4 regions of the Psychrobacillus sp. NPDC096623 genome follow, and region 3 is predicted to be linked to each of the others. Evidence: riboswitches for the same ligand, from Rfam matches in the RefSeq annotation. Region 3 holds a riboswitch; each other region holds the start of a gene.
What was found. Region 3 has a riboswitch for S-adenosylmethionine ahead of ACIQX2_RS04345 (methionine biosynthesis PLP-dependent protein). Riboswitches for the same ligand answer to the same signal wherever they lie in the genome.
Positions count from the first base shown of each region.

Region 1: another riboswitch for S-adenosylmethionine. It lies ahead of ACIQX2_RS15300 (bifunctional homocysteine S-methyltransferase/methylenetetrahydrofolate reductase); the one in region 3 lies ahead of ACIQX2_RS04345 (methionine biosynthesis PLP-dependent protein).
Region 2: another riboswitch for S-adenosylmethionine. It lies ahead of metA (homoserine O-acetyltransferase MetA); the one in region 3 lies ahead of ACIQX2_RS04345 (methionine biosynthesis PLP-dependent protein).
Region 4: another riboswitch for S-adenosylmethionine. It lies ahead of mtnK (S-methyl-5-thioribose kinase); the one in region 3 lies ahead of ACIQX2_RS04345 (methionine biosynthesis PLP-dependent protein).

Region 1 is NZ_JBIWER010000006.1:28,479-35,868, reverse strand. It holds gene ACIQX2_RS15320 (hypothetical protein) at 1-216, opposite strand, end outside; gene ACIQX2_RS15315 (hypothetical protein) at 370-636, opposite strand; gene ACIQX2_RS15310 (protoporphyrinogen oxidase) at 799-2,190, shown strand; gene ACIQX2_RS15305 (nuclease-related domain-containing protein) at 2,307-3,254, shown strand; SAM riboswitch class I at 3,478-3,584, shown strand; gene ACIQX2_RS15300 (bifunctional homocysteine S-methyltransferase/methylenetetrahydrofolate reductase) at 3,658-5,517, shown strand; gene metH (methionine synthase) at 5,498-7,390, shown strand, end outside.
Region 2 is NZ_JBIWER010000002.1:721,561-728,950, reverse strand. It holds gene ACIQX2_RS08355 (S-layer homology domain-containing protein) at 1-560, opposite strand, end outside; gene ACIQX2_RS08350 (NUDIX hydrolase) at 1,149-1,610, opposite strand; gene metA (homoserine O-acetyltransferase MetA) at 1,798-2,706, opposite strand; SAM riboswitch class I at 2,783-2,888, opposite strand; gene ACIQX2_RS08340 (methyl-accepting chemotaxis protein) at 2,954-4,960, opposite strand; gene abc-f (ribosomal protection-like ABC-F family protein) at 5,123-6,991, opposite strand; gene ACIQX2_RS08330 (RAxF-45 family protein) at 7,112-7,234, opposite strand; gene ACIQX2_RS08325 (hypothetical protein) at 7,318-7,390, opposite strand, start outside.
Region 3 is NZ_JBIWER010000001.1:917,971-925,360, reverse strand. It holds gene ACIQX2_RS04355 (5-methyltetrahydropteroyltriglutamate--homocysteine S-methyltransferase) at 1-345, opposite strand, end outside; gene metC (cystathionine beta-lyase) at 347-1,534, opposite strand; gene ACIQX2_RS04345 (methionine biosynthesis PLP-dependent protein) at 1,531-2,649, opposite strand; SAM riboswitch class I at 2,732-2,838, opposite strand; gene ACIQX2_RS04340 (hypothetical protein) at 2,920-3,123, opposite strand; gene ACIQX2_RS04335 (TetR/AcrR family transcriptional regulator) at 3,330-3,893, shown strand; gene ACIQX2_RS04330 (DUF2798 domain-containing protein) at 4,171-4,701, shown strand; gene ACIQX2_RS04325 (TIGR00266 family protein) at 4,991-5,791, opposite strand; gene ACIQX2_RS04320 (aldehyde dehydrogenase family protein) at 5,953-7,390, shown strand, end outside.
Region 4 is NZ_JBIWER010000007.1:130,838-138,227, reverse strand. It holds gene ACIQX2_RS17050 (hypothetical protein) at 1-641, shown strand, start outside; gene ACIQX2_RS17045 (1,2-dihydroxy-3-keto-5-methylthiopentene dioxygenase) at 693-1,226, opposite strand; gene ACIQX2_RS17040 (methylthioribulose 1-phosphate dehydratase) at 1,243-1,857, opposite strand; gene ACIQX2_RS17035 (2-hydroxy-3-keto-5-methylthiopentenyl-1-phosphate phosphatase) at 1,854-2,519, opposite strand; gene mtnW (2,3-diketo-5-methylthiopentyl-1-phosphate enolase) at 2,521-3,741, opposite strand; SAM riboswitch class I at 3,856-3,960, opposite strand; SAM riboswitch class I at 4,122-4,278, shown strand; gene mtnK (S-methyl-5-thioribose kinase) at 4,354-5,544, shown strand; gene mtnA (S-methyl-5-thioribose-1-phosphate isomerase) at 5,541-6,578, shown strand; gene ACIQX2_RS17015 (sugar ABC transporter substrate-binding protein) at 6,599-7,390, shown strand, end outside.

The DNA.
Region 1 (7,390 bases), on a different contig from region 3:
GTATGAATTTTCTTGTTCTAGCCGTACTAACTCTTCTAAAACAGTACCTTCACTCTTCTCTACTGTTTTAGCAATTGCCTGTATCGTTTTAACGGAATAACTGCTTATATTTTTTTTGTTTACAGTTGCAAGCATTTGTTGACTCAATCCAGTTTCTTTGAATACATCGTATCGTTTCTTCCCGTTTTGTTGTAGATAAATATCTAAAAGACCCATTTTAAGTATCCTCCCTTTACTAAAATATTTTTTACTAAACTATATTTTAGTATATGTAAAAGTTTGAGGGAGATGCAAGCAATAAATTTAAATATGAAGTAACAAAAGAGGACATAATAAAAAGGACCTTGTAGGGCCTTTTTATTTTTAACTTTATAAAAATGCCCAAATTGCTATCAGCAAACAGAATGCCGATAGGATAAAAAAGATAATAAATGTTTGCCTATTTCTTCGAGTTTTATATCCACAAACTCCAAAGAATAGTGCGGCAGCCAGTTTGGAAATGCCCTCATAATAGTCATTTTCAGAAAAGTAGGAACTACTAAAAATGATTGAAGTTAGGAAAGTAATGGTAATAACAGCTTTAAACCAGACAGGTTGATTTAAAAATAGTTTCCACATGAATTTTACCCTCTGCATGCTTATTATCTCCTCCTATTCATATTTACTACTAAACAATGCCTTTTGAACTAACTTCTCTATTTGTTCATAATTTACTTTCAGACAGTGAGGTAAATCATATCCGATATTTTTAAAAACACTTATACTAGTGGTATGAATTGAAATGAGGAGTGGTAACGGGTGAAAAAAGTAGTTGTCATAGGTGGAGGAATAACAGGACTTTCTACGATGCATTATTTGCAAAAGCTTAAAAAGGTAAAGTCTTTAGATTTAGAACTAGTACTAGTTGAAGCAAATGAGTTTTTAGGTGGTAAGATACATACGAAGCAGCAAGACAACTTCATCATGGAGGTTGGTGCGGATTCAATTGTTGCGAGGGACGAAGCAATCACACAATTAATAGAAGAGTTGCAGCTTGAAGGCGAAAAAGTGTACAACTCAACAGGCATTTCCTACATTTTCACAAACAATGAGCTACATGCGATTCCAGCAGACACTGTATTCGGTATTCCCACAAGCATCGAGTCGTTAAATAGCAGTACGCTAGTGTCGGATGCTGGGAAAAAAGAAGCATTAAAGGATTTGGAATTACAAAATGAAACCTTCACGAAGGAAAGCTCTGTTGGTTCATTTTTAGAATATTTCTTAGGGAAAGAATTAGTGGAAAAGCAAATTGTCCCTGTGCTATCAGGTGTATACTCCGGAGATTTGGACAAGCTCACTATTGCTACAACTCTGCCTTACTTAATTGATTATAAAAATAAGTACGGCAGTATTATTAAAGGGTTAGAGGAAAACAAAGCGAAATTTCAAGCTGCCGCAAACAAAAAGTTTATTTCTTTCCAAAATGGGCTTTCCACTCTTATCGATCGCTTAGAGGAAGTGCTGAGCGAATCTACGATTATAAAAGGTGTGGCAACGCAAAAAGTGGAAAAGAAGGATGGCCGATATATGGTTTTATTGGCTAATGGAGAAATGATTGAAGCAGATAGTGTAGTGCTCGCTGCACCTCATCAAGTGGCGCAGGAAATTCTTCAGGATGACCAGTTGGATACTGATTTCGACAAGCTTAAAAATTCATCCCTTATTAGCATCTACCTCGGCTTTGATATTCCAGATGAACAGCTTCCAGCAGAAGGCACCGGTTTTATCGTCTCTGAAAATAGCGATGTGAAATGTAATGCTTGCACTTGGACAAGTCGTAAATGGACACACACCTCTAAGGACAATCAATTGCTTGTTCGAATGTTCTATAAGAGCGCAAGTCCAGCCTTTGAAAGTATGAAAAATATGACTGAAGAAGAGCTGGTAGAAGTTGCCCTCCAAGATATTGAAATGAGCATGAAATTAACGGGCAAGCCTCATGTAATAGAAGTAACAAAATGGAACGATCAAATGCCGAATTATCATCTCGCACATGGAGGGGCGATTCAATCATTAACAGCTAAAATGGCAAATTCAATGCCAAACGTATTGCTTGCAGGCTGTTCTTATTATGGAGTTGGAATTGTCGCTTGTATCAAGAACGGTAAAGAAACAGCAGAAAATATAATCAATTCAATAGTTGAGTAAGTTTCCGGGCCAAAATTCAATTTTGGCCTTTTTTTTATGGGGAAAATGGAATAGTCGGTTATTTAGTAAAATTTACATTTTCTTTAGTTGTGATACGATGCGGGTGGAGGTGATTTGTGCTGAGAGATATGGATTCACGAGAATACAATTTAATTGGTCTCCAAATGTTAGGGAAACGTTTAAATGAAACACATCCGCAAAAGGAAATAATTATTGCAAAAGCAAAGGCCGCAAAAGCTGGTTTGCATGGAGAACGTAAAATAAGTGAAGTGTTTGAAAAATATACATTTCCTTTTGAATACCTTCTGGTAGAAAACATTGGATTGAATTCAAATGGTTACTTTCAAATGGATGCAATTTTTCTTACTCCCTATTTTTTGGTGATTCTAGAAAGTAAAAATATAAACGGAAAGTTATTTTTCAAACAAAATCCTGCAATGTTAGAGAGGGAAACAGCCGAAGGAAAAATCGATGTTTTTGAAAGTCCAGAAATTCAATTATCAAGAAATATTTATTTACTTCAAGAATGGCTTGGTAAACAAGTAATGACTATCCCAATACACGGAGTGATTGTTCTGAGCAATCCGAAAGTGAGAGTAATAGAACCCCCGAAAAAACATAGTGCTATTCTTCCACAAACTATCCCAGTCTACTTACGAAATCTTCCTCGTGAAAATGTATATTTTGATTCGGGTGATATGGAGAAATTTTGCAGTCAAATAAAAGTCGGTCAACAAGCCTATATTCCCTTTCCAATGTGTGTACGCTGGGGAATTAATCCTGAAGACCTGCGGAGTGGAGTCTGCTGTGAAAACTGCAATTTTCATGGAATGATAAAAAGAAAAAGTGGTTGGATTTGCCCTAGCTGTGGTCATTTCGATAAGTTTGCACATGAAAAAGCTATTAGAGATTGGTTTATGCTAATTAGTGATACTATAACGAACAAACAATGTAGAACATTTCTCCATTTAGAATCAAGCGAGATCGCACATAGACTTTTGCAATCAATGAATCTAATCCAGACAGGAACTTCAAGAAATAGAAAGTATAAGTGGGTTTGGTGAAAGAAACACCTGAAAGTTTGTTAGAATCACCTGAATGTAGAAGAGAATCACCAGAATGTACTCAAGAATCGCCGGAATGTCCAATAGAATCACCCGAAAGAACCAAAAAATCACCGGAATCGCCCCCGCCATCCCCAAAAAATCAATAGAAAATTCAAAACACTCTTGACGCTTTAGTTGAATAAAGGTACGATATGTCTAATTAGAAAATTGAATAATGAAATTCTTATCAAGAGAAGCCGAGGGACTGGCCCTACGACGCTTCAGCAACCAGCCATATTGGTCAGGTGCTAAATCCAGCAGACTTTGCAAAAGTTTGGTAGATGAGAAGGTAGTATCTTGCATACACGTAAAGCCTTCTTTTTATAGAAGGCTTTTTTATATGGGAAAGGATGGATACAGGATGGGTTTATTAGAAAAATTGGAGACGTCAATATTGACGGCCGATGGAGCGATGGGAACACTACTTTATTCGTACGGTATTGACTATTGCAATGAGGAACTAAATATTCAGAAGCCGGAAATTATTGAGAAGATTCATCAGGACTATATTGTGGCTGGAGCAGATATTATTCAAACGAATACATATGGGGCGAATGCCATTAAACTGGCGCGCTACGGATTAGAAAATCAAGTAAAAGAAATAAATGAAGCGGCCATCCAAATTGCGAAAAGAGCTGCAGCACCGGGCAATCAATTTGTCCTCGGGACGATTGGAGGTATTCGTGGGATACGAAAAAGTGATGCCACACTCCAAGAAATTATCCATTCACTTGACCAGCAGGCACTCAACTTATTAGCCGGTGATCCAGATGGTCTATTACTCGAAACCTATTATGATTTGGAAGAATTAAAGACTACTGTGACTCATCTTCGTACACTAACGGATATCCCAATCATTGCCCAAGTATCTATGCATGATCCTGGTATTTTGCAAAATGGCTTATCGCTGAATGATGCACTACATCAGCTAGAAGCAATTGGAGCGAACATTGTGGGAGTCAACTGTCGACTCGGTCCCCATCATACCATTCAAGCGTTTGAGGGAGTAAAGCTTCCGGAAAAAGCATTCCTATCAGCTTATCCCAATGCCAGTCTGCTTGATATAGATGAAGGAAGAATTGTCTATGAGTCTGATGCAGATTATTTTGGGAAGGCTGCGTTATATTTGAGGGATGCAGGGGTCCGATTAATAGGAGGTTGCTGTGGGACGACACCAAAGCATATTGAAGCAGTGAAAAAACATATTGGTCATTTAGCGCCTATTACAAATAAAGTAGTAACGAAGAAAAAGCCGATCATTATTCAAGATGCCAAGCCGACTAACACAAAACCGTTACATGAAAAGGCGAAGACAGAACGAACGATTATCGTAGAATTAGATACCCCTCGTCACCTTGATACAACTACCTTTATGGAAGGGGCGGAAAAGCTATATGCGGCTGGAATTGATGCAGTGACGATGGCAGATAATTCACTGGCTTCTCCACGAATTAGCAATATGGCAATGGGTTCGATGTTAAAGTATGAAAATAATATCCGTCCACTTGCACATATTACATGCCGTGACCGTAATTTAATCGGTCTCCAATCTCATCTTATGGGACTGGATGCACTTGGCATTCATGATATTCTTGCGGTAACTGGAGATCCAACCAAAATCGGTGATTTCCCAGGTGCCACGAGTGTTTATGATGTATCTAGTTTAGAGCTACTTCAGCTGATCAAACAATTAAACGAAGGAATTTCTTTCTCAGGAAAGTCACTTCGTAAAAAAGCGAACTTCTCTGTAGCCGCTGCATTTAATCCAAATGTTCGTGTGCTTGATCGTGCAGTTAAGCGACTTGAGAAGAAAATTGAATGTGGAGCAGATTATTTTATCACTCAGCCTGTTTATTCAAAAGAAAAAATGCATGAAATATATGAAGCCACAAAACATTTATCGACGCCAATTTTTATCGGAATTATGCCACTAACTAATAGTCGGAATTCTGAATTCCTTCATAATGAAGTGCCCGGAATCAAGTTGTCCGAGGAAGTACTGGAGCGGATGCGTTTATGTGGGGAGGATAGAGAGCGTGCTACTGCAGAAGGTATTCAGATTTCGAAGGAACTAATCGATACTGCAGCGGAACTATTTAACGGAATTTATATTATTACACCATTTTTCCGATATGACATGTCCCTTGAGTTAATTCATTATATTCAAGAAATTGATCGTAAGAAAGAGAGAGAATTCAGCTATGTCCAAACATCTAATTGAGCAACAACTCCAAGAGAGAATATTAATAATTGATGGTGCAATGGGAACGATGATTCAAAATGCGGATCTTAGTCCTGAGGATTTCGGAGGAGAAGAATACGACGGCTGTAATGAGTATTTAAATATCATCAAACCGGATGTGATTGAACATGTCCACCGTGCATATTTAGAGGCTGGAGCAGATATCATTTGTACGAATACTTTTGGTGGCACTCCAGTAGTGTTAAATGAATATGATCTTGGTGATCAGGCGCATGATATTAACTTTCGTGCTGCCAAGCTTGCAAAGGTCTGTGCAGAGGAATATTCTACGTCTGATTGGCCGCGGTTTGTAGCAGGGGCGGTGGGACCAACGACCAAAACGTTGTCAGTCACTGGTGGTATTACATTTGATGAACTTACAACCGACTTTTATGTGCAGGCAAAGGCTTTAGTAGAAGGTGGAGTAGATGTTATTTTATTGGAAACTAGCCAGGATATGCTGAACGTAAAAGCTGCAACAATTGGTATTAATCAGGCATTTGAGGAACTGGAAAAAGAGCTGCCAATTATGATTTCTGGAACTATAGAGCCAATGGGAACGACACTTGCGGGACAAAGTATTGAAGCATTTTATATTTCCATCGAGCATATTAAGCCACTTTCTGTCGGCTTGAATTGTGCGACGGGTCCTGAATTTATGACGGATCACATTCGTTCGCTATCGGAACTATCAGATGGCTACATAAGCTGTTACCCAAATGCTGGGTTGCCAGATGAGGAAGGACATTATCATGAATCACCGGAATCACTATCTAAAAAACTCCGTGGTTTTGCAGAAAAAGGCTGGTTAAATGTGGTTGGTGGATGCTGTGGAACGACACCAGCTCATATACAAGCAGTGCGTGAGGCAGTAAAGGATTTAGCACCACGTAAGCCTGCAGAGACAGGTCGCCAAGGACATGTCGTATCTGGCATCGAACCTCTTCAATATGACGAATCCATGCGTCCGTTGTTCATAGGAGAACGAACAAATGTAATAGGCTCTCGTAAATTCAAACGTTTAATCGTTGATGAAAAGTTTGAAGAAGCCTCTGAAATTGCACGAGCACAGGTTAAAGGTGGAGCTCACGTTATCGATATTTGCCTAGCGAATCCTGACCGAGATGAACTGGAGGACATGACTAACTTCATGAAAGAAGTAGTGAAAAAAGTGAAAGTTCCTCTTGTTATTGATTCGACGGATGAGAAAGTGATAGAAGCAGCACTTAAGTATTCGCAAGGAAAAACAATCATCAACTCTATTAACTTGGAGGATGGTGAAGAACGCTTTGAAGCGGTAATGCCTTTAGTGAAAAAATACGGTGCAGCAGTAGTAGTTGGTACCATTGATGAAACTGGAATGGCGGTAACACGAGAGCGGAAGTTAGAAATTGCAGAGCGTTCTTATGATTTATTAGTAAATAAATGGGGACTTGCACCAGAGGATATCATATTTGATCCACTTGTTTTCCCAGTCGGAACAGGGGATCAGCAATACATCGGATCAGCAGTAGAAACGATTGAGGGCATTCGTCTAATAAAAGAAAAAATGCCACGAGCATTGACTGTTTTAGGAGTTAGTAATGTATCCTTTGGTCTTCCACCAGTTGGTCGCGAAGTATTGAATGCTGTTTACTTATACAACTGTACGCAAGCGGGTTTAGACTATGCCATTGTAAATACGGAGAAGCTTGAAAGATATGCTTCTATTCCTAAACAGGAAATCGATATGGCCAATGAGCTATTATTTACAACGACCGATCAAACTCTTGCTGATTTCACTGATTTTTATCGTGATAAAAAGAAAGAGAAGACCGAGGCTGATATTCCAAAAACAGTGCCAGAACGTCTT
Region 2 (7,390 bases), on a different contig from region 3:
CGGTCAATCGGCTGTGTTGGGCGAAACGTTCCATCATTATATCCAACCGTAATATTGTTTGTAGCCAATGATGAGATATATGAGGATGCCCAGTAGTCTCTAGAGACATCTTTAAATCCTAGCTCATACACACCTTCCAGTTTAAAAGCGTTTCCGACCACTTTAGCCATCTCGGCACGCGTGATATGCCCTGTTGGATCGAAATGAGTTTTACTTTTCCCACTTATTATCCCTGCACTCGAGGCAACTAAAATTTCTTTATAGCCGAAACTAGATTGCGTGACATCATAGTAACCTGGATCTTTTATATGTGCTACAGATTCTGGCATACCAATCGACCGCATAATCATGACAACCGCTTGTGCACGTGTAAGTTTCGCGGATGGCCGGAATGTACCATCTGAATAGCCATTGATTACTTTTAATTCGGTCAAATAGTCAATCTCTTTATTAAAACTCGCGACATCTGGGAATCCATCAGCTATGGCTGATACAGCAGGAATAACAAATATGGCAAGACTCAATGATACAGCCATCAAGCCGTGTAATAACCTTTTCAATGAAAACTTCCTCTCTATTCAAACTCTATTTATTATAGCGACAGAACTAATCAATTTCTCGTATCAAATGTCCTATATTTAGTTATATAGCAGGCAAAAACCATTTCTATTACATTGAAGTAGCTTGAAATTTGAGCTACCAGATATTTTGAGTGTAACATTTCACACTGAATGTTGGTTTTGACCGTGAAAAAAGAACAAAATGAACTGTACCCCAATTGTTAGATACTTTCTAACAATTGGGGTACAGTTTTTCTGAAGCATTCGTAAAACAATATAAAAATTACACACATCAGTTTAAAATAGACGTACTAAATTACATGATTGAACATGGTACCTCTTTAACTGAAACAGCGGGTATCTTTTTGATAGCTCCTCCTTCATCGGTAAGTGTTTGGAGAAACAATTTGAAGCGCAATCACCAAATAAGACAAAGCTCAAATAGTCTATGAATTAAGTCTCCCCCTGTTTATGTTAATCTTTTATCAGAATTTAATCGTTTTACTAAAGAACCAGTTAGTTGAATAAGGGAAATACTGATCTGTATTAGAGATAGGTCGTTATTTTGACTAATTATATTCAGTTATATTAACTAATTACCGGCAAGTTCACCTGATTTACCCAATCCTGAATGAATCGCTCTTGATGCGAGTTCAAATGAGGTAGGTTATTACTGGAAAAGAATCGATGTTCATGACTTTCTTCAGAGCTATGAAGTAATTCTCCTGAAAAACTGCTTGAATGGAATATAATCTGGACACTAAAAACTTTATCTCCATTCTGATATTCTGCAAATCCATCTTCACCTGAATAAAGACCAAACAACTGTAATTGTTCAACTCTTAAACCCGTTTCCTCAAATGTTTCTCGCAAAGCAGTTTCAAGAAATGATTCTCCAGGCTCCATTACGCCTCCAGGAATACCCCAAACATCTCGATCCGTACGATGTTGTAATAAAATTTGATTTTCTTTTTCAATTATAATTCCACAACCTACAGTCATAAGCATTTCATTTCCAATTAACTTTCGAATTGTTTGTATGTAACTCATCATATCCTCCTTGTTTAGTTGCTGAGATTTGTAAATAGGATTTTGATGTGGAATTCGACAGGTCTTTAAATTTTGAAGATGTTATCTATACCTTCTATATATTTAATCTACTACCATTGCATTAACTTTAAATGTTTCCATTCTTGCTAACCTATAGCAAGTGAACAAGCAATTTAAAAATCTGAGGTCATTCCCATTCATAAGGTGTTTCTTGGTACACATAATAGTTCAACCAATTAGAAAATAACAGATGAGTATGAGAGCGCCAAGAGTTCTTTGGTTTTTGTGATGGATCATCGTTTGGATAATAGTTTTCCGGAACGTCTATCTCTACACCTTTATGGATGTCTCTTTTATATTCGTCAGCAAGTGTCGTTGCATCATATTCTAAGTGACCAGTAATCATAATATGCTTTTTATCTTTCGAAATAACTAGGAAAACACCTGCATCCTCTGAACTTGATAATAATAATAGCCGATTGTCTTGTTTAATCTCCTCGTAGGAAACAGCTGTGTAACGTGATACTGGTGCATTAAACTCATCATTAAATCCTCGAACTAAATGTACAGTTGGATCGGTTAAACAATGGTTAAACACCCCAAAACATTTTTTAGGCAAGTCGTATTTTCCGATTCCGTAATGATGATAAAGAGCTGCTTGTGCTCCCCAACAAATATGCAGAACGGACGTTACATGCGTTTTGGACCAATCCATTATTTTCGTCATTTCACTCCAATAATTAACGTTCTCAAATTGTAAATGCTCGATTGGCGCACCAGTGATAATCATTCCATCATATTTTCGATGTTCAATTTTGTTAAATGTCGTGTAAAAAGTATCCAAATGAGTTTTGCTCACATTTTTGGAATCATGGGTTGCCATATGTAAAAAAGTCACATTTACTTGTAGCGATGTATTTCCTAATAATCGTAGTAATTGAAGTTCGGTTTTCTCTTTTTCGGGCATCAGATTTAAAATAATGATGTTTAATGGGCGTATATCTTGGGCTATTGCTCGATCGGTATCCATTATAAATATTTTCTCTTTTTTTAGATGTTCAGCTGCCGGCAATTGTTTAGGAATATTTATTGGCAAATTGTTCTCCCCCTTTAAATTTAAAAACCCTCTTTTCCTATAAAATAAGAAAAGAGGGTGAACGTTTTGCTCTCGATTCTTATCTTTCAAGAAATTATCTTGTAGGAGTTAGCACCTTTCTGACAAGTCAGAGGTTGCTGAAGCTTCAACGGGCCATTTCCCTCAGCTTCTCTTGATAAGAGTTATTTAATTATATTGTTCTTCATTAGAAAATATTAACATGTGTTTTCGAATAATTCAACTTCTTTTAAACTTTGAAACGATTTACTGTATTCGCCAGTTTTTCACTCAAACTTGTTAATGTCTCTGATGCTTCTGCCACCGATTGAATTGCTCGTAATTGCTCATCGGAGGAAGCACTTACTTCCTCACACGCTGCAGCAGTTTGCTCCGAAGTTGCTGCCATCACTTGAATTGTATCTACTACTTGATCTTTATAATTAGAAACCTGTTCGATTTCTATAGACACGGAATCAATAGAAGCTTGCAAATTATTCATCAGTAATGATATTTCACTGAATGTCACTTCTGTATCAATAACAACAGATCCTTGTTCACGGAACGTTTTAATAGTGTCTATCATTTGTTTCCCAACGATTTGAGATTCACTCTGTAGCTCAGTAATAGTTTGTTTTACTTCCTCTGTTGCTTTTGCCGACTGCTCTGCAAGTTTTCGCACTTCATCCGCTACAACAGCAAATCCTTTACCATGTTCACCCGCACGGGCAGCTTCTATACTTGCATTCAACGCGAGTAAATTCGTTTGTGCAGAGATTTCCATAATTGTTTCCATCACACCACCAATTGCTTTTACTCTAATTTCTAATGTTGAAAATAGAGAAGACATTGAAGTGAGATTAGACTCCCAATTTTCGAATGATGATTTTAATTCTCTCATTTGACTTTGTCCATTTGTATTCATGGAATTCGCTTTTGTAGCTATATCAGTCATCACGACTGACTTTTCGTTAATCAGATTTATTTGCTCACTTAAGTGAACAGAGCTCTCCGTAACTTCTCCTGCATCTTCTGCAGATTTTGAGGCACCTTCAGCAATTTCACTCACAGCTAAAGAAACTTGCTCTGCAGAAGCATTTGTTTCCTCTGCAACTGCACTTAAGCTTTCAGAATTGGTTTGTACATCACTAGCAGACTCTTTTACTACTTGTATAATTTCATTCATACTTGTAGCCATTTTATTAAAGTTAGTTGCTAACTGACCTATTTCATCTTTAGATTTAATATTTGCTTGAACGGTTAAATCCCCTTCAGCTATCGAGTCCATTAATTTTTTCAGGTGCTCAATTGGTCTTAAAATATGACTGATGATGAAATACAAGACAATAACTACTGCTGCCTCTATAGCTAATATAATTATTATTAATAAGTTACGAATACTATCTGAAGTTTGATTTATTTTATTCTCCTCATAAACCGCTCCCAGTTTCCATTCCAGTCCTGGCAAGGTTGTAAATACAGTAATATTATTGGTTCCTTCTGTTGCTTCATGTATCTCACCACTTTCAGAAGAACTATTGAGCATTTCCTTAACAGCTGAATGCTCAGATAGATTTTCACCAAATAGTGTCGGATGAACAATAGCATTACCATCTGCATCTACAATAATCGGATAACCTTCATAGCCTAACTCACTATTTGCGACTTTTTCGGTTAACTTCGACAGTAAAATATCAATAGCAAGAACTCCGACCACTTGCCCATCTCTGATAACAGCTTTAGCACCTGAAATTGCATATTCTCCAGTAGCAACATCCACATAAGGTTTAGACCAGCTGAAATTCTCTTTGTTGGAAACAGCATTTTTATACCATTCCCTGGATGTAGGGTCAAAATCTGCACCTAGATCGGCTTCTGGAATTATTTCGATCGTTTTATCCGGCAAGGCTATATAGACAGAAGCCACCGCATCATATAAAGAATTAAATTCATTAAATCTAGTATCTAAATTTTTCTCTAATTGATTAGTTAAGACCTCATCAGTAGCTTTAGCACTATTTGGAAAATCCAATATATCGTTGGAAGTCGATAATTGCAGTATTCCTTTTTCATATGCAGCTAAATAATTCTGAATTGTTGCTGACATTTCATTGATTATAACTTGACTCTGATCGATTAGTTCGTTTTCCGTCTTTTTACTAATTGTACTCGTACTGATTAATATTAGCGGTATCATACTCACAATAATAAGAACAATTACCGTAATAATTATCTTCCATTTTATAGATTTACCCATTTCCAACTTCCTTCTCTGTGTATTGAATATGCCCTATATGAACTGTTCATATAGGGCATATTTATACTATTATATCGGCACAATACGAGATATTTGATGTCTAGTTAATACTTTTCGCTAAATTTTTGCAAATCTTTGATTTTTCAACGTGTTTTAGACTTTTCATCCTTCTTTCTCCATCCATTCCATCAGGAGTATTTCTAGCTTTTGTTCGTTCAACTGAATAGATTCCAGCAGCGTTTCGTATACTTCCCAATCACTTTCTATTTCTATTTTTACTTTTAATAAACTAATTTCATGCTCTATCTCTGAAATTTTTTCTTCTAGTGAGCTTTCTTTTTCCTTTTTGTTCGTAGGCTGTGCAATTTTGGCTGTTTTCGGTTTTGTATCTGCTACCACTTGTTTAAAATGCATTTCGTCCCACTTTTCTCTAGCCCACTCATATGTTCCTTCAAAAGTAGTTAGCTGGCCATTCTCTAACCAGGCAGTTTTAGGAAATAACTTATTTAGAAAATAGCGATCATGGGATACAGCCAAAATAGTTCCATCAAAATCGGCAAGGGCATCCTCGAGCACTTCTCTCGAATCGATGTCTAAATGATTCGTCGGTTCATCAAGTATTAGTAAATTTATATCTTGATGCATAAGCTGTGCCAGGCGAAGCCTCATCCGTTCTCCTCCGCTTAAATCACCTATTCTCTTGAATACTTCTGGTCCATAAAACATAAACTTCGCAAGTATATGGCGCGCATCACCTTCCACCATATTTAACTCACTACGAAAGACATCAATTAGCCTCGCCTTCGGGTTCTGAATTTCAAAATGCTGCGATAAATATCCTACACGGACATTACTACCTAAATGTGCTTCTCCATGATCAGTAGGAATTTCACCACGGAGCAAGTTTAATATAGTGGACTTACCTGAGCCGTTTCGACCAACAATTGCCACTCGATCCTTCCAAAAAACATTGAACTGCGCATTATCTAATAGAACCTTTTCTCCGAATGATTTATTTACATTCTTCATCTTAACTACTTCTTTGCCACTTCTAGAAGCGAACTCAAATGATAGCTCCATTTTTTTGGGATCAATAAGTGGTTTTTTTACTTTCACCATTCGTTCTAGTGCCCTTTCCATATTACGTGCCTGACGAAATAACTTAGGATTTGGAGGCATCGCTTCATTTGCCCATTGTCTTAGACGCCTAATCGCTTCTTTCATCTTTTTGATCTTTTTCTGTTGTTCCTCATATTCCTGAAACTCACGCATTAACTTTGCTTCTTTTTCTAAAATAAAAGAAGAATAATTTCCGTGATAAAGAGAAAGTTCCCCATCCTCTAAATCAGCAATTTTAGTGACAACCTTATCTAAGAAATACCGGTCATGTGCGATAATAACAACAGTTCCTGAATAGCCAACCAAATACTGTTCTAACCATTCAACTGCAAATATATCCAAATGATTCGTCGGTTCATCCAGCAATAAAATATCTGGGTTAGACAGCAGTATATTGCCTAGCATTATTTTCGTCTGTTCCCCACCGCTTAAACTAGCAAAGGATTGATCTACGAATCCGGAAAGCTGTAGTCCCTGTACTACTTTATCAATATCAGATTCCATTGTGTAACCGCCTAGAATCGTAAAATTTTCTTGAATTTCTCCGTATTGTTGGAGCAAACGTTCCATTTTTTGAGATTCCACAGATGCCATTAGTTGTTCCATCTGAATCATTTTCTTTTTTAGCTCTGTAATGCTCTGAAATGCAAACTGGAGCACATCCATACCAGTGATGTCTTCAGAAAAAGTTGGTATTTGTGCTAAATATCCAATCGATGTGCCTTTTTTAAAATGAATAGCGCCTTCGTCAGGTTTTTCAATACCAGCTAACAATTTAAACAAAGTAGTTTTACCAGTTCCATTTCTCCCAACAATGGCTAACCGATCTCCTGTTTTAATATCGAGCGATAAGCTCTCGAAAATGGTATTACCTCCGAGCATTTTAGTTATATTATTTACTGTACATATCATGTTGAACGCTTCCCTTCGAGTCTTTATAAACCAAGAAGCAATTCTTATTTCGCAACAAAAAAAGACTGCCCAAAAAGCACAGTCTTTTCGCTACCTTAATGGATCCGAAAGAATGACTTCTCAGCTATGATTATTACTATGCAAATGGCTAAAAATGGACAGAGCTGTCCCCTTGATAGCATTTTCATGAGTAATCGCACAAGAAGTGGATAAAAATTCCAACATAAATAATTGTGCATTCATAGCGTTTTTCATTCTTTCTTCACCTCCGTTCGAGTTCGTTAACTAAACTTTAGCATAACTATTCAAACAATTCAATCGTTAATTTATTCTGGTTTTTCAATAGTCGGATCATTGAAATCATCCATTTTTGGAATTCCTACATCATTTTCTTCATTT
Region 3 (7,390 bases):
AAATCCAATTTTCCCATTTACTTTAACCCCGTGGGCTCTAGTTTGCACGCCTTTAAAAGTTAGCCCTTTGTCTGTATCGTAAAATTCTACGCCATCAAATCCACCGAGGAAATCGAAATGCCACCATTTACGTCTAAACTCTCCATCTGTAACAGACTGAAGTCCAATTTCCTTTTGTTTTGCTACTAGTTTTGTGATTTCTTCGTCTTCTATTTGCTTTAATTGATCTGCAGTTATTTCGTTATTTTCAAATTGTAGTCGAGCTTCTTTTAAGCGAGCTGGTCGTAAAAAGCTTCCAACATGATCTGCTTTGAATGGTGAATTTACAACTAATGATTTTGACATTTCATATTCCTACTTTCTCATTTTGTTTGGCTGCAATTGCCAATGCTTGCTCAAAGTCCGAGATTAAATCCTCTACATTTTCTAACCCAACTGAAAAGCGTAAAAGACCATCTGTTATTCCACGTTTTTCTCGTTCGGCTTTAGGCATCGCAGCATGCGACATTTGAGCAGGATGAGAGAGAATGGATTCTACTCCACCAAGACTTACCGCAAATACAGGGATTTTAACGTTCTCAACAAAAGACTTTGCAAGAGACCTATTTGGCAAACGGAAGGAAAGAACTGCACCGGCACTACTAGACTGCCTATTATGCGTTTCATATCCAGGATGAGACGAGAGGCCAGGGAAATAGACCTTTTCCACTAAATCATGTTCGTTTAAATAGTTTGCTATTTTTTGTGCAGAATTCGCAGATTTCTCAAAACGTACACTTAATGTTTTGATGCCTTGTATTAAAGAAAATGAATCTTGTGCCCCTAAAATTGCGCCGAATGAGTTTTGGATAAACGCTAACCGCTTTCCTAATTCCTCGTCTTTTGTAACCGCAAGTCCTGCAATAATATCGCTATGTCCAGATAAAAATTTTGTTGCACTATGTAAAACTATATCAACTCCTAAATCTAGTGGACGCTGATAAATAGGTGTCATAAATGTATTATCTAAAAAAGTTAAACAATTATTAGATTTCGCGAGCTCGACAACAGCAGGAATATCTGTAATACCTAAGCGTGGATTCGATGGCGTCTCAATGTATATTAGTTTTGTATTAGATTGTATTGCATTTGCAATTGCCTCCAAATCAGTAAAATCTGCAAAAGTATGCTCGATTCCAAAACGAGGCAAGACTTCTGTGACAAAACGGAAAGTACCACCGTAAACATCTTCGGTGATAACGATATGATCACCAGAGGACAAAAGCATAAATGCGGATGAAATTGCAGCGATACCCGATGCGAATGCCAATCCTCTCGCACCACCCTCTAATTCCGCAATGGTTTTTTCAAGTGCATCTCTCGTAGGATTTCCAGATCTGCTATAGTCATAAGGTCCAAAATCATCAAAGCCTTCTTGATGGAAAGTGGAGGATAAATAGATAGGGACATTGACTGCTCCAGTTTTTATCTCTGAATCTCCTCGTGTAGATGCAACAATTAGACTAGTTTCCAACGATTCTTTGTAATTACTCATTCTGTAGCCTCGCTTTCTAAGGTATCCAATACCTGTTTTAAATCTGCGATTAAATCTTCTACATCTTCAATTCCGACCGAAAAACGAAGTAGGCTATTATCAACGCCTCGTGCGTTCCGTTCTTGTTCAGGGATATCCGCGTGTGTTTGCGTAGTAGGATACGTGATAAAACTTTCCACACCACCAAGGCTTTCTGCGAAAACAATTAGTTGAAGTCTTTCTAAGAAAGGAGCAACCCAGTCGCTTTTCTGTAAACGGAATGATAACATTCCACCAATACCGGGGTACAATACATCTTTAACGGTAGCTTCCTGTTTTAAAAACTCGGCAATTTTTTTAGCATTTGCATCATGCTGCTTCATACGTAGGTGAAGCGTTTTTAACCCTCTTATTAATAACCAAGAATCGAAAGGGGAAAGAACAGCACCTGCAGCATTGTGGTTAGTTTGCAATTGTTCGCTTAGTTCGGTTCCTTTTGTAACAACTAATCCTGCCAGAACGTCGTTATGCCCCCCAATATATTTGGTCCCACTATGGATGATAATATGGGCACCTAATTCAATTGGTCGCTGTAAATATGGGGTTAAGAACGTATTGTCTACGATTAATAATAAATTATGTTTTTTTGCTACATCCGCAAATAGTTGAATATCGATTTCTTGCATCAAAGGGTTAGTTGGCGTTTCGATAAATAAGGCTTTTGTATTTTCTGTAATCAAAGCATTTACTTCAGCGGCGGATTCAAACTTTGCGTATGTAGTACGAATATTATAGGAGTCTGCGTACTGGTTAAATAGACGGTACGTTCCTCCATACAAATCTTCAGGAGCAATAATTTCATCACCTGAACGGAAAAGGGATAGCACCAATTGAATAGCGGCCATACCCGAACTGCAAGCAAAACCAGCGTCTCCGCCTTCTAGTTTAGCGATTCCTTCTTCTAAAATAGCTCTTGTTGGATTTTTTGTACGCGTGTAATCATATCCTGTAGATTGCCCGATTCCATTATGCTTGTAAGCAGTGGATAGGTAAATTGGTGGGTTTACAGCCCCGGTTTTTTCATCACTATGATTTCCCAATTGTACTAGCTGTGTGTCAATACTGTTTTTTGTCATAAATATTCATCCTTTACAATTAAAATAAAAAAGAGGATTCTCTAATAAGAAGAGAACCCTCAAGTAAATATCGAAGTTTGTCTTCTTATCTTCAAGACGGTAAACGTCTACTGGAATTAGCACCATACCTCAACTTGGCTGGTTGCTGAGACATCTTCGGGCCAATCCCTCCGTCTCTCTGGATAAGAAATATATGAAATTATCAAAGTTTTAAATTTAAATAAGCTTAACACGTAGTGGATATTAATACAATACGCTTTTTAATTATTATTATGTCAAAAATGTCAATATTAAAACAATTACCCCTAGTATTAAAGATATCCAGCCTACTACTAACTTGTAAGAATAAGCTAATGCTGCTAGCCCTAATAGAACTGCTCCAGCACCTAACCAAAGTGGAGCATAAAAGAAACCAAGCACCCCTAAGACAATCCCCAACAAACCAACCCATATACTTGTAGAAGAATTCAACATGACACACCTCCCGTCCTATTGTAGGAACCCTGTGACATACCGTTCCTTCATTTATTATATGGAGGTGAAGGGAATGTACATAAACAATCTGCGGATTGATTTGGTAACGCTTTCATTTAATTAAATAAACAAAATACTAGAATAATATTAAAAAACTGTTATTATTTAAAACAGACCAGTCGGTATGTCGGAGAGGAGAGTCAGATATGGATACTAAATCACTCTTGATTGAAACTGCTACAACACTTTTCCAGCAAAAAGGCTACAAAGCTGTTGGACTCAATGAAATCTTGAAAGCCTGTAATGTTACAAAAGGAGCTCTATACCATCATTTTCCAAATGGCAAAGATGAACTGCTACTTACTTGTTTACACGTTTTAAAAGAAGGTATTACGTCAGATATTAAATATATATTCAGTAAGCATTCAACAACTGAAGATGCCATAGTTTCAATGATTAACAAGTTAGTTAATAGTTTTGAGAAGGATGGAACTATTAGTGGCTATACATTTAGCAGCATTGTTAGTGAAATGGCTACAATGAGCGAGCCTGTCCGGACAGCTTGCAGTGATTTATATGAAAAGATTGAGCGAATGTACTGTAATAAACTTTTAGAGGATGGGTTTTCGAATGAAACGGCTGCTTCTATTTCATTATTATTGACTGCATCAATTGAAGGAGCAATGATGCTTTCTTTGACCCAACAATCGACCGAACCTTTAAAAACAATTGCAAAACTATTACCTACCTTATTAAAGAGTTTTTATTAAGAAACAGATTAGGTAATGAAGATTCTGTTATATAGTAGGAATTGTCGGCTGTTTATTGAAACAGCCTTTAATATTGCACTTAGGAACCTAAGTACTATCTTTAGTCCTCGAGAACCATCACAATATGGTTTTTATCTAGGATATTAAATAAAGAATTTATCGACACTTCAAACGTTTTCCCTCCATAACGTTATCAACTATTACACAATCGTCACTGTTTACCTTATACCATTCCAAAGGTCTAAAATTAGCTTTTTGAAAGGGAGATAATTTAAGTATGCATTTAGAAAAAAGATTACCAAGAAACGGGAAAGAGGGCCTTTTGTATGGCACTATTATTTCTACGTTAACAGTTTTGTTCATGACATCATTTAGTGTCATTATCGCTGAAGGAGAATTTAACGTAGGGATATTAATGGAAATATTGAAGGTCCTACCGATTATTTGGATTATTGTTATGATTATTGAACCAACAATTTTCGGACGTATTGCAGAAGCTTTAGTGGCGAAATTTACGAAACCAACAGACAGTTTTAATGCTAAAATCTTATTCCGTATTCTTTTCACTGTGTTAGGAATGTCAGCCGCTATGACGTTTATTGGTGATATAGTAGGAAACGGATTTAGTACTGAAGTTTTCAGCAATTGGATTCAAAATTGGCCACGTAACTTTGTAATTGTGCTCATTGCCGAAAGCTTAATAATTCAACCGATCGCACGTTTTGCAATGGTGAAATTACATGAGTCTCAAGATGGCAAAGCTCCAGTAGAAGTTGAGGAAGTTGTACCAGAAGTACAAAATAACTAAAAAATGCTCAGACAATTTTATTGTCTGAGCTTTTTTTCTATTAAATATGTGAGAGCGCAACATAGGAAGGCATATGCGCAACAATAAGCCGCGTGTACGCAACATTGAAATCAGTTTACGCAACAATTTATTATACGCAACATACATTTAGGGATGCGCAAAATAGGAAGGAATATACGCAACATTAGCCGGGTACACACAACATTTAAGCCAGTTTACGCAACAATAACAATTCTTAATCCAACAAAAAAAGAATGACTCTAAAAAAGTCATTCTTCGATACTTATATTTATTTTCCACCTAGAAGATCAAACAATCCACCTGCGATACTTCCTTCACCCTTAGAACCGCCACCTGGAATTTGTGGAGCAGCAGCAAACACCTTACTAGCTAATCTGCTAAACGGCAGTGATTGGATCCATACGGTACCTGGACCACGCAGAGTAGCAAAGAATAATCCTTCTCCACCAAATAAGGCAGTTTTTACTCCTTTTACCATTTCGATATTATAATCTACATCCGAAGTCATTGCTACAAGACATCCAGTATCTACGCGTAAAACCTCGCCTTGCTGAAGTGATTTTCTATGAATCGTTCCTCCTGCATGAACAAAAGCAAGACCATCGCCTTCAAGCTTTTGCATGATGAAACCTTCGCCACCAAAGAACCCTGCTCCTAATTTACGCTGAAATTCTACGCCAATCGTAACGCCTTTAGCAGCAGCAAGAAACGCATCTTTTTGACAAATAATTTTGCCACGGTATTGACTCAAGTCCATAGGAATAATTTTGCCTGGATAAGGTGATGCAAAGTAAACATGTCTTTTTCCGCTTCCGGTATTAGTAAACGTTGTCATGAATAAACTTTCTCCCGTAAGCATACGTTTACCTGCACCCATTAATTTACCCATAAGTCCACTATTACCAGAACCAGATGAGCCATCACCGAAAATAGTTTCCATGGAAATGCCGTCTTCCATCATCATTAAACTACCAGCTTCTGCAACAACCGTTTCTTTTGGGTCTAATTCGATTTCTACAAATTGCATGTCGTCTCCGTATAACTTGTAATCAATTTCATGATTATTCATGAACACATTCCTCCTGAAATTTTTTAGCTACTAAGTATACGAAAGTAAGATTAAAAGGTTTCATCCTAAAATTTCAAAATTTTTAAAAGGGTTTTAAGAATTGTTATCGAATAATACAAGTAGTGAAAGCGTTTACATTTTTAAAAGAAAGAGGGAATAAAATGAAATTAACAAATTATATTAATGGGAAATGGCAAGACGACGAGAGTGCGGAGTATACGGCAGTATTGAACCCTGCGAATGGAGAACGGCTAGCTGAGGTCAAGCTATCAACAGAGGAAGATGTAAATCTTGCCGTAAAAGCAGCAGTAAAAGCTCAAAAGAAGTGGGCACTCGTTCCTGCACCTAAACGTGCGGATTATTTATATGAGATTGGAAGATTGATGAAAGAAAAGAAAGAGCATCTTGCCCAGGTGTTAACAAAAGAAATGGGTAAAGTGATTGAAGAGGGCCGTGGAGAAGTACAGGAAGGCATCGATATGGCATTTTACATGGCTGGGGAAGGTCGTCGCTTATTTGGTGAGACAACTCCATCCGAACTAGCGGACAAGTTTGCGATGAGTGTTCGCGCACCTATAGGAGTCGTTGGACTTATTACCCCTTGGAATTTCCCAGTTGCGATTGCTACGTGGAAATCATTTCCGGCTATCGTTGCAGGAAATGCATTCATTTGGAAACCAGCAACGGAAACTCCTATGATGGCATTTGAAATGGCGAAAATCTTTGATGAAGCTGGATTACCCCCTGGAGTTGCTAATATAGTATTTGGTTCAGGTTCTCAAGTAGGTACGGCTATGATTGAGCATCCAGAAGTAAAAGTTATATCATTTACAGGCTCTACTGACACTGGGAGTAAAGTAGCGGAGCTTGGTGGTCGTCATTTAAAGAAAGTTTCCCTTGAAATGGGTGGTAAAAATGCAGTAATTGTAATGGATGATGCAGATTTATCATTGGCAGTGGAGGGTATTTTGTGGAGTGCCTTTGGAACTGCAGGACAAAGATGCACGGCATGTAGTAGGGTAATTGTGCATAAAGATGTAAGAGAAGATTTAGAAAAAATGCTCCTTGAACAAATGGAAAAACTAACGATTGGCGATGGCTTAGATGAAACGGTCAAAATCGGACCAGTTATTAATAAAAATGCTCTGGAAAAAATCCATTCTTATATAAAAATAGGACAAGATGAAGGGGCGACTCTCCTAACAGGAGGCACAATTTTAAATGAGGCAGAGCTAGCAAAAGGGAATTACTATGCTCCTACTCTATTTACGGATGTGACACCGAATATGCGAATAGCACAGGAGGAAATCTTTGGACCAGTTGTTTCCTTAATCGAAGTGAATTCACTAGAAGAAGCGATTGAAGTAAATAATGGCGTCAAGTTTGGATTATCCAGCTCGATCTTTTCAAGAGATGTCAATAAAATCTTCCGTGCCCAGCGTGACTTGGATACTGGGATTGTCTATGTGAACGCTGGTACAACTGGTGCAGAAATTCACCTACCCTTTGGTGGAACAAAAGGTACTGGAAATGGACATCGTGATTCAGGCGTTGCAGCTTTAGACGTGTATACGGAATGGAAAAGCATATATATAGATT
Region 4 (7,390 bases), on a different contig from region 3:
CATTTGATAAATTATTAACAGAGTGGAAGGAACAAAATGTAGTATATCTCTCACTTATGATGGATGAGGAGAACGAGGACTGGCTTTTAAAGCGTCGGTTCAAGAAGGTGTCTTCTATTGTGGAGTATACAAAGATATTGGAAGGACCTGTTAAAACATCTAATAGTGTTCAAGTAGTAGCTCTTTCAGACAGTCCAGTGTCGGATTCAGAATTTGCTTTATTGTACGATGCATGCAGGACTGGTTCAGCTAACAAAAATAATTTGTTTTCTATAAGTCAGATAATGGAATCGCTTGAACGTGAACTAGGTGAAAATTGGCGAGACCAGTGCTTTATCTTTTCTCAAAATGGGATGAACTCTGGTATTAGTATTCCTCATATTGAAGAGGGTACAACTGATGAAGGAAGAATGTTTTATTTTGGGGTTGTGCCAGAGCAACGTTGTAAAGGATACGGTAAGCTATTTCATGCTATTACAATGGAGCTGTTGAAACCACTTGGTGCTAAAATTTACGTAGGAAGTACAGATACTGGTAATGCCCCAATGAGGAAGATTTTTGAGGCAAACGGTTGTACATTACGCGATATAAAAGGAATTTACCGAATAGACATGGAAAAAGTGGATGAACTCATAAAATGAGTTCATCCACTTTTTTAGTAAAACTAAGCGGAGGCTACAACGTACTTAAATTTATTGTTCTACTGCTTCCTCTTGATAAACTGGTACCCAACCCTCTGTTGTTACAAAAATACGAATAGCCACAACTTTACGATCTTCTGATAATGTGAAGTAATGTGTGATATTCTCTGGCACCGATATCAAATCGCCAGGAGAAAGATGTACTTCAAAGTAGCGTTCATCCTTCCCTTGTATGATGAAAACACCATGACCACTTACAATATAACGAACTTCATCGTCTGTATGAATGTGCTTACGTTCGAAATTTTTTAACAGCTCGTCTAAGTTGGGATTAGAATCAGTAAGAGAGATAATATCAGATGCTTGATAGCCACGACGAGTAGAAATATCGTCAATTTCCACTTGGAAAGCTTGGAGAATCTCTTGTTTTTCCTCGTCGCTTAAGTCAAATTTTTCCCGAAGATTTTCCGGTAACTTATTATTATCCCAATGTTCATATATTACTTCCTGACTTTCTAAAAATGTTGCAACCTCGTTTTGTGCTTCAATTGTTTCATTTGTTTCTTGGATTTTAATAATAGCCATTTAAGAATCTTCCTTTCTATTTTAAGTTTATTTGATGCAATGCTAATTGATATTGAAATAAAAACTCACAAGCCTCTAGCAGTTTTTTAGCTTCAAATCCATCTTTTCCCCAAACAGTTATACCATGGTTACGAATAAGGATAGCTCCCTTATCTGCTGAAATATACGATGCAAACTCCTCTGCAAGTTTTGGAATATGCGCGTGGTTAGGGATAATTGGGATGGAAAGGATAGCATCCTCCTCCCACATTCCGAAAGCTTTAATGAGTTCAATACCTTGAAAACTTACTAAGCCTTGATCTCCATATAATTCCGAAATAACGTTATTATGCACTGTATGGACGTGTAGACTACAACCTGCATTTGTTTTCTTATATATTGCACAGTGTAGTAATGTTTCGGCTGAAGGAGTTAAATGAGTGCTTTCCACTGCTTTTCCATCAACATCAACAAGTAAAAAGTCCTCTGATGTTCTCTTTTTTTTGTCTTTTCCACTTGCAGTTACTAAGAACTCTATTGGATCGTACTGTACTTTAATAGCAAGGTTTCCGCTAGTTCCCATAAACCAATCTCTGGTGGCTAATTCATCTTTTATGTCGGCAAGTTCTTCCCATTTATATTGTAATGTCATATTTCCACACCTAACTTCGGCTCAATAATCTCTATTACATCGTGGAAGTTTTCAAAAGGCTCATAGGGAATATTTAATTCTTCGCATTTTTCGATTAAGAAATCTCTTGCGATAATGATATCTCCCAATTTTGCGGCTTCTAAATCAGTGATAGAATCGCCAATTACAACACTCACTGCATCTTGGTGAAGAAGGGTACGAATAATAGATGGTTTACAGCAACCACAGCCTTGGCTCGTACATTGTTCATCACAGCTATATGGAAACTCAATGTGAATAGTTTCTTTCGAAAAATCCGATTCGTTGCAGTAAACACCTGCAAATGGTCCAAATGGTTCTAGTAGATTATGAACGAAAAAGTCTATCCCGCCACTTACGATGTAAAGTGGTATGTCATGCTTTTTTGTAAAGGATACAAATTCACTAAACCCATCACGGATGATTGCCTGCTGGCGCACAAAAGAAATAATTTCATCTTTTGACTCAATAGGTAGGAGAGAGAACATTTTTGCTACGCCATCCCTAATGGAAATTCGTTGACCTAAAATATCATCTTTAATCGGTATCCATTCTGGTGGTGCAAATTTTTTCATGATAGCCATAATGTTATCTTGATTGGTAATAGTTCCATCAAAGTCACAAAAAATTACAAGTTTACTCATATTACTTATCACCCCATAATTCAAGTGCCGTTTTTAGTTCACTATGTTGTTTCGCTGCCTGCTCTAATGGAATATCTTCCAATACAGCCGCTACGGCCTGCCTAAAAGCTAGCCCCCCTCCGATTGCACCGGCGGGATGTCCATGTACACCGCCCCCTGCATTAATAATGCTATCTATTCCATAGTCATTCATTAATAGTGGTACGAGACCAGGATGAATGCCGGCAGATGGTACTGGAAAGCTTTGTTTAACGTTACTGTTTTTTGTTAGTTCTTCGCCTAGAGAAAGAGCTATAGACTTTTCAAGTGCAACACTACCATAAGGAGAAGGGAATAACGAGAAGTCTGCCCCCGCATATCGAGTGAGTTTTCCAAGAACTAATGGCGTTGAAACTCCATAAAATGCGGAAGAAGTAAATGCTCCACTATAAGCGGGATGAGCCATGAGTGGCAATTGAATTTCATCGTCTTCTGCTAGCTCCTGAAGAACATCTAATCCGTAAGCATGAACATTAAATAAAAGTGCATCTGCTCCAAGTTCTCGCGCTTTTTTAGCCTTGTCCTTTAATTTGAAAGTACGTCCAGATAAATTTACTGCATATAGCGTACGGTGTCCGGTTTCTTCATACACCTGATTTAGCACTTCTCGACCAGCAGATATACGCTTTTCAAAAGTAGTTAGAGGATTTTCAAATAGTATCTCATCGTCTTTTACAAGATCAACTCCACCAAGCGCTTGTTGTCTAAGCTGTTCGGCTAAAAATTCGATATCTCTCCCAATGACCCCTTTGAATATACTCATGACAAGCGGACGTTCAAAAACACCTAATCTTTCTCGAATGCCTTGAATGCCGAAGCGAGGTCCTGGGAAACTGGACAATAGACTTGAATCGAATTCTAAATCTAATAGTTTTATTTCACCATCTAAGGATAGTTTGCCGAAGACTGTAGTTAAAATTGCAGGTATATCAGCCGAAAAGTTTGCTGCAGGGTAGAATATTTTAATTTCACCTTTCACCTTTTCAGGATTAATTGGGTGAAGTATATCCTTAAATTCCGTAACGGATAGTACAGTTCCTTTATGTTTTTTTAGCTGCTCCTGTTCTAACAAGGCTAAAGTGGTCCAAGAACCAATAGTCAAACCAAGTGCAATATCTTTCGCCTTTCTTTCAAACGATCCAGCTTTTCCATATAGTTGATAGTGTGCAGTAACTCCGCTCATTTATTTCACTCCTGACTTATAAATGCACAAGCGCCTATGCAAGCCCTGACTAGCGCTGGACAGATGACATTAAAAAAACCTCTTCAAATAAGAAGAGGTTAATAGTCTAACAACTTCTTATTTCTCAGCTTGTTAGCTGCAAGAATTAGCACCGTGTTCAAAATTGAATCGGTTGCCGGGTATCATAGGGCTTGTCCCTCCACCTGCTCTAAATAAGAAAAAATATTCGGTTAAAGTATTTAATAAATAATATTGATTATTCCATGGTATAAAAATTCTGTCAATAAGAAAATTTAAATTTATTTTTATTCAAAAAAACAGTTGACATAACTTTTTCTAATATGCTAGGATTCTAATCAATCGTAAATAGTTGTAACGTACTCTTATCAAGAGCAGGCGGAGGGATAATGGCCCTATGAAGCCCAGCAACCGACCGTAATACCGTTGTGAGACGGGGCGCTTTATGCGCCGGAATGTAAAATTCCGTAAGGCACGGTGCTAATTCCATCAGAAAGTTTACTTTCTGAGAGATAAGAGGTTCAGAATCTCTTATTCTAAACCTCTTTCTTTTGAAAGAGGTTTTTTATTTTTGTAAATGAAAGGGAGAAAGTAATGGCGGTAGTAACTACAAAACAATACGAATCATTAACGGAAGAAACGGCAATTTCACTGGCAAAGGAATTATCCTTGTTCTCAAACGAAGCTCCATTAGTTTGCAAAGAGATTGGCGATGGAAACTTAAACTATGTATTCCATATAACGGATCAAGTGAGTAAACGAGGAATTATTATTAAACAGGCACTACCCTATGCAAAGGTCGTTGGAGAAAGTTGGCCACTTACGCTGAAAAGGGCAAAGATTGAAGCAACTGCCTTACAAAAACATGGAGAATATGCAGTTGGTCTTGTTCCCAAAGTCTATGCAGCAGATGAAGATTTAGCTATAACGGTAATGGAAGATTTGTCACATCTTCAAATAGTACGGGAGGGTTTGATAAAAGGTGAATCATATCCTAAATTATCAACCGATATTGGAGAATATCTAGCATTAACACTTTTTAATACTTCTGATTTTGCACTTCACCCCTTTGAAAAAAAGGCGCTTGTTGTAGAGTTTTCTAATCCAGAATTGTGTAAGATCACAGAAGACTTAATCTTTACGGATCCTTTTTTTGATCATGAAACAAATGATTTTGAACCTGCATTACAAGCAGAGGTCGAGGCTATCTGGAATAACCATTTATTAAAGCTCGAAGTGGCAAAACTAAAACGAAGCTTTTTGACAGAGGCAGAGGCTTTACTGCATGGAGATCTTCATACGGGAAGTATATTTGCAAGTGAAGAAGAAACAAAAGTAATCGATCCAGAGTTTGCTTTTTATGGTCCTATTGGATTTGATATAGGCTTGTTTTTGGGAAATTTAATCGTTCAATCCATTACAAGAGAAGGCGAACAACGTGAGGTTATTAACGATCATATACAAAACACATGGCTTATTTTCTCGACCAAATTTTCAGATTTTTTGAAACAGAGTGAATTCGATTCCTTTAAGGATATAGAAGGCTATGATGCATTTGTATTGGAAAAAATATTTCATGATTCATTAGGTTTTGCAGGGTGTGAACTTATTCGTAGAACAATTGGATTGGCACATGTCAAAGACTTAGATAGCATTGTAAACCAAGAGCAACGAATTTTACTAAAAAAACAAACGCTTAATGCCGGAGAATTACTAATAGTTAGACGTAATCAAATAGACTCAATCGATGCGGTAATTGAGTTATTAGGAGAAATTCAACAATGACTATACCATTATCGATTAAATGGGAAGATAAGCAGTTAGTACTCTTAGATCAGCAGAAGCTTCCACATGAAATTGTCTATTTAAAAATAGAAACACTTAAAGACGTTTATGATGCAATTATTACTCTGAAAGTCCGGGGTGCTCCTGCTATTGGAATTACGGCGGCATATGGATTAGCTCTGGAGGCACAAAATTATAAAACAAATTCGATGAAAGATTTTCTAGAAACATTAAAAAAAGATGCAACTTACTTGGGCGAATCTCGACCAACTGCTGTCAACTTAGTTTGGGCCCTTGAGCGATTGTTGAAAGTAGTAAATCAAGTTGATAATGTTACGAGTGCAAAGCAGCTACTAGTGGAAGAAGCAAGGAAAATACATAAGGAAGACGAAGAGTCCTGTCGGAATATTGGTGAATTTGCCCTTACTTTACTGGAAGATAAAACGAAGGTAATGACTATTTGCAATGCAGGTTCGATTGCCACTGCAAAGTATGGTACTGCTTTATCTCCGTTCCATCTAGGGAAGGAACACGGCAAAAAGTTTGAGGTATTCGCATGTGAAACTAGACCTGTCTTTCAAGGTGGCAGGTTGACGGTGTGGGAGCTGCAGCAATCAGGTGTCGATGTGACACTAATTACCGATAGTATGGCTGCACACACAATCGGGGCAAAAGGAATCGAGGCAATTATAGTCGGAGCGGACCGGATAGCAAAAAATGGTGATACCGCAAATAAGATAGGAACTCTGAACTTGGCTATTCTAGCTTCCGTAAATTCAATTCCATTTTATGTGGCTGCACCATCCTCTACATTCGATTTGTCTATAAACGATGGTGCGGAAATTCCAATTGAGGAGAGGAAAGCAGAGGAAATTACACATATTAATGGCAAGGCTATTGCACCAATGGACACGAAGGTGTTTAATCCAGCTTTTGATGTGACACCATCTAAATATATCACTGCCATTATTACAGAAAAAGGAATTATTTATCCCGACTACATTGAAAATATATCTACGAAACTAGTCAATTAAGTTGAAAAAGGAGAAGGATTATGAGAACAAATAAGTATTGGTTACTATTCACGATCTTAATAATAGGGGTTTTATTAGCTGCTTGTCAGCCAAAAGGTGATGGGGAAGCAGCGTCATCTAACTCAAGTAAAGATGCAGAGACTTCGGAAAATGCACTAGCAGGAAAGAAAATTGCATTAGTAATGCAACAAAATTTAGGCACATTTTCAGCTCAATATATTGAAGGTGTGAAAGAACAAGTAGAGAAATTTGGTGGAAACGTAACAGTATTCACCTCTGATGGTGATTTGGCTAAAATGGCTTCCAATTTGGATGCAGCGGTGAATCAAGGAGTTGACGGTATTTTAATAGATCACGGTACAAAGGAAGCATTAAACCAAGGAGTGGAGAATGCAGTCTCAAAAGGAATTCCAGTTGTCGCATTTGATGCGGGAGTAGAAGTTGAAGGAGTAACTTCTTTAGAGCAAGGCGATGAAAAAATGGCGCAAATGACGCTAGAGAAACTAGCGGAAGATTCAAATGGTGAAGCGAATATCGTAAAAATATGGGTTGCAGGTTTTGCACCAATGGAAAGACGCCAAGTAGCTTATGAAAACTTTCTTGGTGAGAATACAGGGATTAAAGAAATCGCAACATTCGGTGCAGCAACACAAAATACAGCTTTAGATACTCAATCACAAATGGAAGCAGTATTAAAAAAATATCCAAATGAAGGTGAAATTACAGCTGTTTGGGCTGCTTGGGATGAGTTTGCAAAAGGTGCAGTACGCGCAATAGAACAAGCAGGACGTACAGATATTAAAGTATATAGC